2 regions of the Gordonia sp. DT101 genome follow, and region 2 is predicted to be linked to the other one. Evidence: riboswitches for the same ligand, from Rfam matches in the RefSeq annotation. Region 2 holds a riboswitch; the other holds the start of a gene.
What was found. Region 2 has a riboswitch for cyclic di-AMP ahead of ACLQ3I_RS00665 (C40 family peptidase). Riboswitches for the same ligand answer to the same signal wherever they lie in the genome.

Region 1 (3,397 bases), on a different contig from region 2:
GTCGAGGCTGCGGGCGGTGCCGCCGGTGCCGTCGTGGGGTTCGTGGGTGCGGTGCGCAACCACGACGGCGGTCACGAGGTGACCAGGCTCGTCTACTCCGCCCATCCGACGGCGCCGACCGTGCTGTCCGACGTCGTCGGTGAGGTCGCCGGGGCAGCGGACGGGGTCCGTGCGGTGGCGGTGTCGCATCGGGTCGGCGAACTCGCGATCGGCGATGTCGCCTTCGTGGTGGCGGTCGCGGCCGATCATCGTCGAGCGGCCTTCGAGCTCTGCGCACGCCTGGTAGACGAGGTGAAGGCGCGACTGCCGGTGTGGAAGCACCAGTTCTTCGGCGACGGCAGCGACGAGTGGGTGGGGTCGGCGTGACCTCGCCACCTGACGAGGACGACGCGTCCCGGCCACGCCGCCACGAGACTCCTGCCGAGCGACTCGACCGCAACTGGGCCAGCCTGTTGCAGGAGCTGCGGGTGGTGCAGACCGGTGGTCAGATCCTCACCGGTCTGATGCTGACCGTCCCGTTCCAAGAGGGCTTCGAGGAGCTCAGCTCTCGTGAGCAGTACATCTTTGTCGTCAGCCTGGTCTGTGCGGTGCTGTCGACGGTCACCTTGATCTCGCCGGTGGCCCTGCATCGTCTGTTGTTCCGGCGCCACGCGATAGATCAGCTGGTGGACCGCGCACACGTGTTGACGCTGATCGGTATCGGACTGCTCGGAATGGCACTGATCGGCGTTCTCACGGTGATCTTCGACATCGTATTCGGCGGCTGGGCCGCGATCACGGCCGGGTGCGTGGCTCTGGTGGTCTTTCTGTTCATGTGGGTCGCGATGCCGCTGCGTGAACGGCGACGCTTGTCCCGACCCGACTGACCGGGCGTCCCATGAGAGTGGAAAAGGGCCCCGCACGGGTCTGAAACCGTCGTGCGGGGCCCTTCGACTGTGGGCCCGTGGTGCGGGCCGAGTCAGCTGCTCCTATCAGGGAGTGGGCAGCTGGTCCTTGTGCTCGTTGAACATCTTGATCTGATCCGGGGTGAGCTCGTAGCCGCTCTTCTTGGCCATGTCCCACATGTTCTTGACCTCGGGCGAGATCCTGCCCTTCTCCTGCGCCTGGCTGAGCGCGGAGTCGAGCTGCTTCTGCACGTCATCGGTGCTCTTGGCCTCGGGCGCGGCCGACCAGTTGAACGGTGCCGGCAGCTTCGGGAGCTGCAGGCGCGGGGCCTCGCTCGGCGCGTTGCGCTGGGTGGCGCCCGAGAGGCCGGTGCCACACACGGGCCATGCGCCCTTGCCCTGGCTGCCCAGCACGCGCTCGGCAACCACGATCTGCTGCTCCTTGGTGGCCTGATCGGCGCTGGGAGCGAACTGGGTGCCGCCGTGGCCGGCCCAGGTGCCCTGGTTGAACTGCAGGCCACCCTGGTATCCGTTGCCGGTGTTGATGGCCCAGTTGCCGCCCGACTCGCACTGGGCGACCTGGTTCCATTCGGCGTCGGTTGCGGCGTTTGCCGAACCGGTGCCGCCCAGCAGGGCGGCGCCGCCGCCGAGGACGGCTCCGGTGAGGGCGACCTTGGCGAAGGTCTTGGTGGGAGTGCCTGTAGTCGGTTTGCGATGGCGTCCGGACATGGTGGTGTTCCTCTCTCCACGCGCCTACGAAGTCAGCTGTCGGGTTCGGGCGAGAGGTGCCCGGTCTCGGCCTGACGTGAGTCACGCCGGGACTTAACCCCAAGGACGTCGTGATGACCGTCCGGTTCTCTGTCGGAGGGTGGGTCCCCCGTCCTCACTCCTAGATGTCGTTCTGGTGCGTCCCGTGACGGAGTGAGGTTCGGCGCGGCCGACGGGACGTTATGCATTTGGTTACTCGGTCGTGACCCCCCGGGGGGCGTCGTTCAGTCACAGTATTACGTCTGCGAGCTCGAATCACGTTGTTGGCAAGCCTGTTTTCGCGGCCCGATTGGGTCTCTCGACCCAATTTGAGGGTCATCCCTGCTCACGGGGCGATAGTCGACTTGTGTCCTTCTCGTTATCGACCCGTTATGTGATGAAGGTCACAGGGCGAGTGTGGCCTCAGCCACCGGCAAACGGCGGCAGAACGTCGACGATCGCACACGTCCCAAGGGTCACAGTGCGATCGCAGAGCGCGACGGAGTCGCGAAGATATGAACACCGTGCCAACACCCGCTGCAGATCCGGGTTGTCGGCGGACAGGATCGACTCGAGGTCGGCGAGCGTCGTATCCGCGTCGACGTCGACGACGGCCGTGTCCCTACCCGCCGCAGCGCGCGCAGCAGCGAAGTACCGGACGGTCAACTGCATCGCCGATCAGCCCCCGATGGCCGACATCGGCCGGGTGGGCTGGTGGAACTCGGGGCTGTTCACGCCGTGCCCGGCGGCCTTGACCCACGTGTTGCCGCGCCAGCGGTCGGCGATGGCCGCGTCGAGGCGATCGTCCGGCAGGCCGCTGCGCAGCACGGCGCGGAGATCGGTCTCCGACTCCGCGAACAGGCAGTTGCGCAGCGCGCCATCGGCGGTGAGTCGGGTGCGATCACAATCTCCGCAGAAGGGGCGGGTGACCGATGCGATCACACCGACGCGCGCCGGTGCACCGTCCACGTCGTGGCCGTCGACCAGCCACGTCGCGGCGGGAGCGCTGCCGCGCGGCCGGGGATCGGGCAGCAGGGTGTAGCGGGCGCGAAGCGCGGCGAGGATCTCGTCGGCGGTGACCATCGACGACCGGTCCCATCGGTGCTCGGCGTCGAGCGGCATCTGCTCGATGATGCGCAGCTGATAGCCGTGGTCCAGGCAGAACCCGAGAAGGTCGGGGAGGCGGTCGAGATCGTCGTGGCCGGCGAGGACCGCGTTCACCTTGATCGAGCGCACTCCGGCGGAGCGTGCGGCAGCCAGTCCGTCGACGACGTCGTCGAGGCGGTCACGTCGGGTGATCTCGGCGAACCGCTGTCGGTCGACGGTGTCGAGCGAGACGTTGATCCGATCGAGTCCGGCGGCCACGAGCGGTTCGATCCGGCGCCGGAGACCGAGGCCGTTGGTGGTCATCGCGATCTCGGGTGCGGCCGGCAGGGCCGACACGGCGCCGATCAGGTCGTCGAGGTCGCGGCGGAGCAGCGGTTCGCCGCCGGTGAAGCGGATCGTGCGGATGCCGAGGTCGCGGACCGCCACGGTCATCACCCGGATCAGCTCACCGGTCGTGAGCACGTCGTCGGTGGGCAGCCAGTCGAGCCCCTCGGCGGGCATGCAGTAGGTGCATCGCAGATTGCACCGATCGGTCACCGACACGCGCAGGTCGGTGACGATTCGACCGAACCGATCGCGCAGCGGACCCGTCGTCGGGGTGTCCGCCGGCGGCACGTCCATCGACGGCGATGTGGTGGGGAGGCCGAGCGAGACAACGG
Region 2 (3,397 bases):
CGAGTCTTCTCGGCAGCGGCAACCGCGGCGGTCGCCTCGGTCGCGGTCTGGTCCGCGGAAGCCTTCGCCGCCAACGTCTTCTGGCGCGCGTCTTTGAGCCCCTTCAGATCGGCGGCCGACTGCCGCGAGATCAGTTCCAGACCCGACATCTGATCGAGCAACGACTGGGGCGAATCGCTGACCAGCACGGCGTACAGGCGATTGACGCGGGCGCCCTTGTAGCTCGCGCGGACCACCGCGTCGACGCGGCCCTGGTAGCTCTCGAGACGCTTCTGCGTCACGACCAGCGTGCGGTCGGCGTCGGCAGACGCCCTTTTCGAGTCGGCCACGATGCGTCGCTGCTTGTCGTACTCGATCTGCGCGTTGTGCATCGCCTCCGCCGACTTCTCGGCGTCGTCGCTGAGCTTCTTGTATTGGGTGAGCAGCTGATTCGGCGACCGCACCGGTGCCGCCGAGGCGTCACCCGCGCCCGTCGCCGACGCGAACTGGCCGGAGGAGACGACGAGCGCCATCACCGCGGCGATGAGTATCACGGGCACGGACCGCGCCCGCGCGGTCCACCATCCGGTAACCACGGTTGTCACTTCTCCTCCGCCACTGTCCCCCCGATCACGTGACCCTGACGGCGACCGGATGGACCGATCCTGTCAGGCCAGGTGATTGGTTTGGGCGGATCACGCAATCCACGTGATCCGCCCAAACGAGTTCACATCCTCATCGGTGATCCGACGCTCAGTAACGCCGGATGCCGGTCACCGACCAGTCACCGACCTTGTCCTTCTTGACCGGCACTCCACTGGTCTCCGCATGGACGAAGGTTCCGTTGCCGATGTACATGCCGGCGTGGCTACCACCGTTGAAGATCAGCACGTCGCCGGGCTTGGCCGCCGCGATCGACGACACCGGGGTGCCGCCACCGAGCTGCCCGTAGCTGTCGCGCGGGATGGTCTTGCCCGCCTGCTTGTACGAGTAATAGACGAGACCCGAGCAGTCGAAGGCGTTCGGGCCGGCCGAACCGTAGACGTACGGCGCACCGATCTTGCTCTCCGCGACGCGCACGGCCTTCTGTGCTGCCGTCGGCTTCGCACCCAGGAAGCCGCCGTCGTCACCCTTGGGCTTGAACTGCTGCGGGATCTGGTTGTCGTTCAGACCAGGCACGGTGAAGGTACCCAGATTCGGAACCGAGACGCTCGCACCGGGCGACTGGGCCGCGGGAGTGGTCGGAGCTGCCTTGGGGGCAGGTGCCGCCTTGTGCTCCTGGAATTGCTGGGGGACCTGCTTGCTATCGACCCCAGGAAGTTCGAATGTGCCGACATTGGGCACGTGTATCGGCGCTGCGAGCGCCGGTCCCGCGACAGCGGCGAGCGAGCCGACAGTGATCGACCCTGCAACCACCGCGCGCTTGGCTACCTTGGTGCCGCGGTTGGGCTGTTCCAAACGATGTTTCGCCACGAAGCGACTTCTCCTTGCTCTCCCTTCGACCGCCGACCGGGTTAGCTGTCGGGTTCGGGCCGGAAGAATGGCCCTACACACGTGTCTCGACGACGTCGAAAACGTCGCCGGGCATGCGCGATTCACCCCGATTCGGATCACTCCGAAAACTTGATGGTTCCCCGGTTCGCCTGTGGCGATTGAGCGGTGACCGATCCAGACCACTCCTGTTGGAGCGGGACGCTCTGCAAAGGTCTCGGAAAGGTTACGAAATCTGATGCAGGTCTGTCCACCGACCCCTTCGGGCCCGAATCGGCGGACGTGTTCAACCAGCGCGCAGAATCCGGAGTTGCCGGCCGGAAACCGCACCGCCAGCTGCGGTTTTCGCATTTCTTGCAGATACTGCAGCGGCACTGGAGACCATTGCAGCAGCCTCGAAAACACCGATGGCGGCGTCGATGTCAGCGTCGCCCGGCACCCCCGATCTCGTAACCTTTCCGCCACCTTCGACGGTGGGGTTTTCGCAGTTGGGGGCGTCGAACAGCACCTGCATCATGCAGCCGTCACAGGCGACAGGACGGCCCGGGCAGGACTGGCAGTCGATGTACATGTGTGATCTCCATCTCAATCGCGTGCTCTGGGTATGTCGACGGGCCGAATCGCCTGACTCGGCACCGTGCGCCACACGTGATGGAGACTAGGGACGGCCACCGACAGATCCGGCGCCATCACCGGTCGAACTCAATTTTCCCGCCTGTCACATCAGAATCTGTCGCAACGTCGAACTAGTGTTCGGTGCGTGGTGCTCAGGGGGCAGGCGGACGGCGGACAACTCACCTTCGCCGATCTGGACGACAACGACGACGACGGATTCCGGCCCGATCGCTCACTGTTCGACACCACCCTCGTCGTCGTGGACCTCGAGACGACCGGTGGCAGTCCGACCGACGACGGGATCACCGAGATCGGCGCGGTGAAGATCCGCGGCGGTGAGGTCATCGGCGAGTTCGCGACGCTGGTGGATCCCGGACTGCCCATCCCCCCGCAGATCGTGACCCTCACCGGCATCACCGAGGCTATGGTCAGTGACGCGCCGATGATCGGCGCGGTACTGCCATCGTTCGTGGAGTTCGCACGTGGCTCCATCCTGGTGGCACACAACGCACGATTCGACATGGGTTTCCTCCGACAGAACGCGGCGCGCCTGGGGATCGACTGGCCGTTCACCGTCAGCCTGTGCACGGTGACCATGGCCCGTCGCATCCTGACCCGCGACGAGGCCCCCACCGTCCGGTTGTCCGCTCTCGCCGATCTCTTCGATGTCTCGACGCGGCCCACCCACCGCGCCCTCGACGATGCGCGCGCGACGGTCGAGGTGTTCCATCGACTCCTCGAACGGGTCGGCAATCAGGGCGTCGACACCTACCGGGAATTGACCGCCTACCTGCCGCGCTCCGATCCCCGATTGCGCGCCAAACGCACCCTGGCACGGGACCTGCCGTCGCGGCCCGGTGTCTATCTCTTCCGCGGACCGTCGGACGAGGTGTTGTACGTGGGCACCGCCGTCGATCTCCGGCGCCGGGTGATGTCGTACTTCACCGGCAGCGACCCCCGCCGGCGTATCGGCGAGATGGTGAATCTGGCCACCCGGATCGATCACGTCGAATGCGCCCACGCCCTCGAGGCCGGCGTGCGTGAGCTCAGGCTGCTGGCCGCTCATGCGCCCGCCTACAACCGGCGGTCCACCCAGCCGCATCGCGGCTGGTGGATCGTGCTGACCGGCGAACGCTTCCCACGGCTGAAGGTCTCGCGGACCCCGACCGATGAGTCCATCGGCCCGATCGGCAACCGCACGACCGCGGCGACGATCGCCGACATGATCAGTAGATCCGCCGGATTGCGCAGCTGCACAACACGATTGGGTTCCGCATCGCACCACTGGTGTCGATCGGAGGCCGCGGGCGGC

Region 1: it holds a riboswitch for cyclic di-AMP, as region 2 does, so the genes downstream of both, ACLQ3I_RS14515 (transglycosylase family protein) here and ACLQ3I_RS00665 (C40 family peptidase) in region 2, are expected to answer to the same signal.

Annotation. Positions count from the first base shown of each region.
Region 1 covers NZ_JBNCLX010000003.1:687,881-691,277, reverse strand. The annotation lists gene ACLQ3I_RS14525 (molybdenum cofactor biosynthesis protein MoaE) at 1-366, shown strand, start outside; gene ACLQ3I_RS14520 (DUF6328 family protein) at 363-866, shown strand; gene ACLQ3I_RS14515 (transglycosylase family protein) at 972-1,613, opposite strand; cyclic di-AMP (ydaO/yuaA leader) riboswitch at 1,619-1,801, opposite strand; gene ACLQ3I_RS14510 (MoaD/ThiS family protein) at 2,055-2,303, opposite strand; gene moaA (GTP 3',8-cyclase MoaA) at 2,310-3,397, opposite strand, start outside.
Region 2 covers NZ_JBNCLX010000001.1:145,173-148,569, forward strand. The annotation lists gene ACLQ3I_RS00660 (NlpC/P60 family protein) at 1-512, opposite strand, end outside; gene ACLQ3I_RS00665 (C40 family peptidase) at 733-1,452, opposite strand; cyclic di-AMP (ydaO/yuaA leader) riboswitch at 1,467-1,648, opposite strand; gene ACLQ3I_RS00670 (hypothetical protein) at 1,757-2,041, opposite strand; gene ACLQ3I_RS00675 (DEDD exonuclease domain-containing protein) at 2,231-3,397, shown strand, end outside.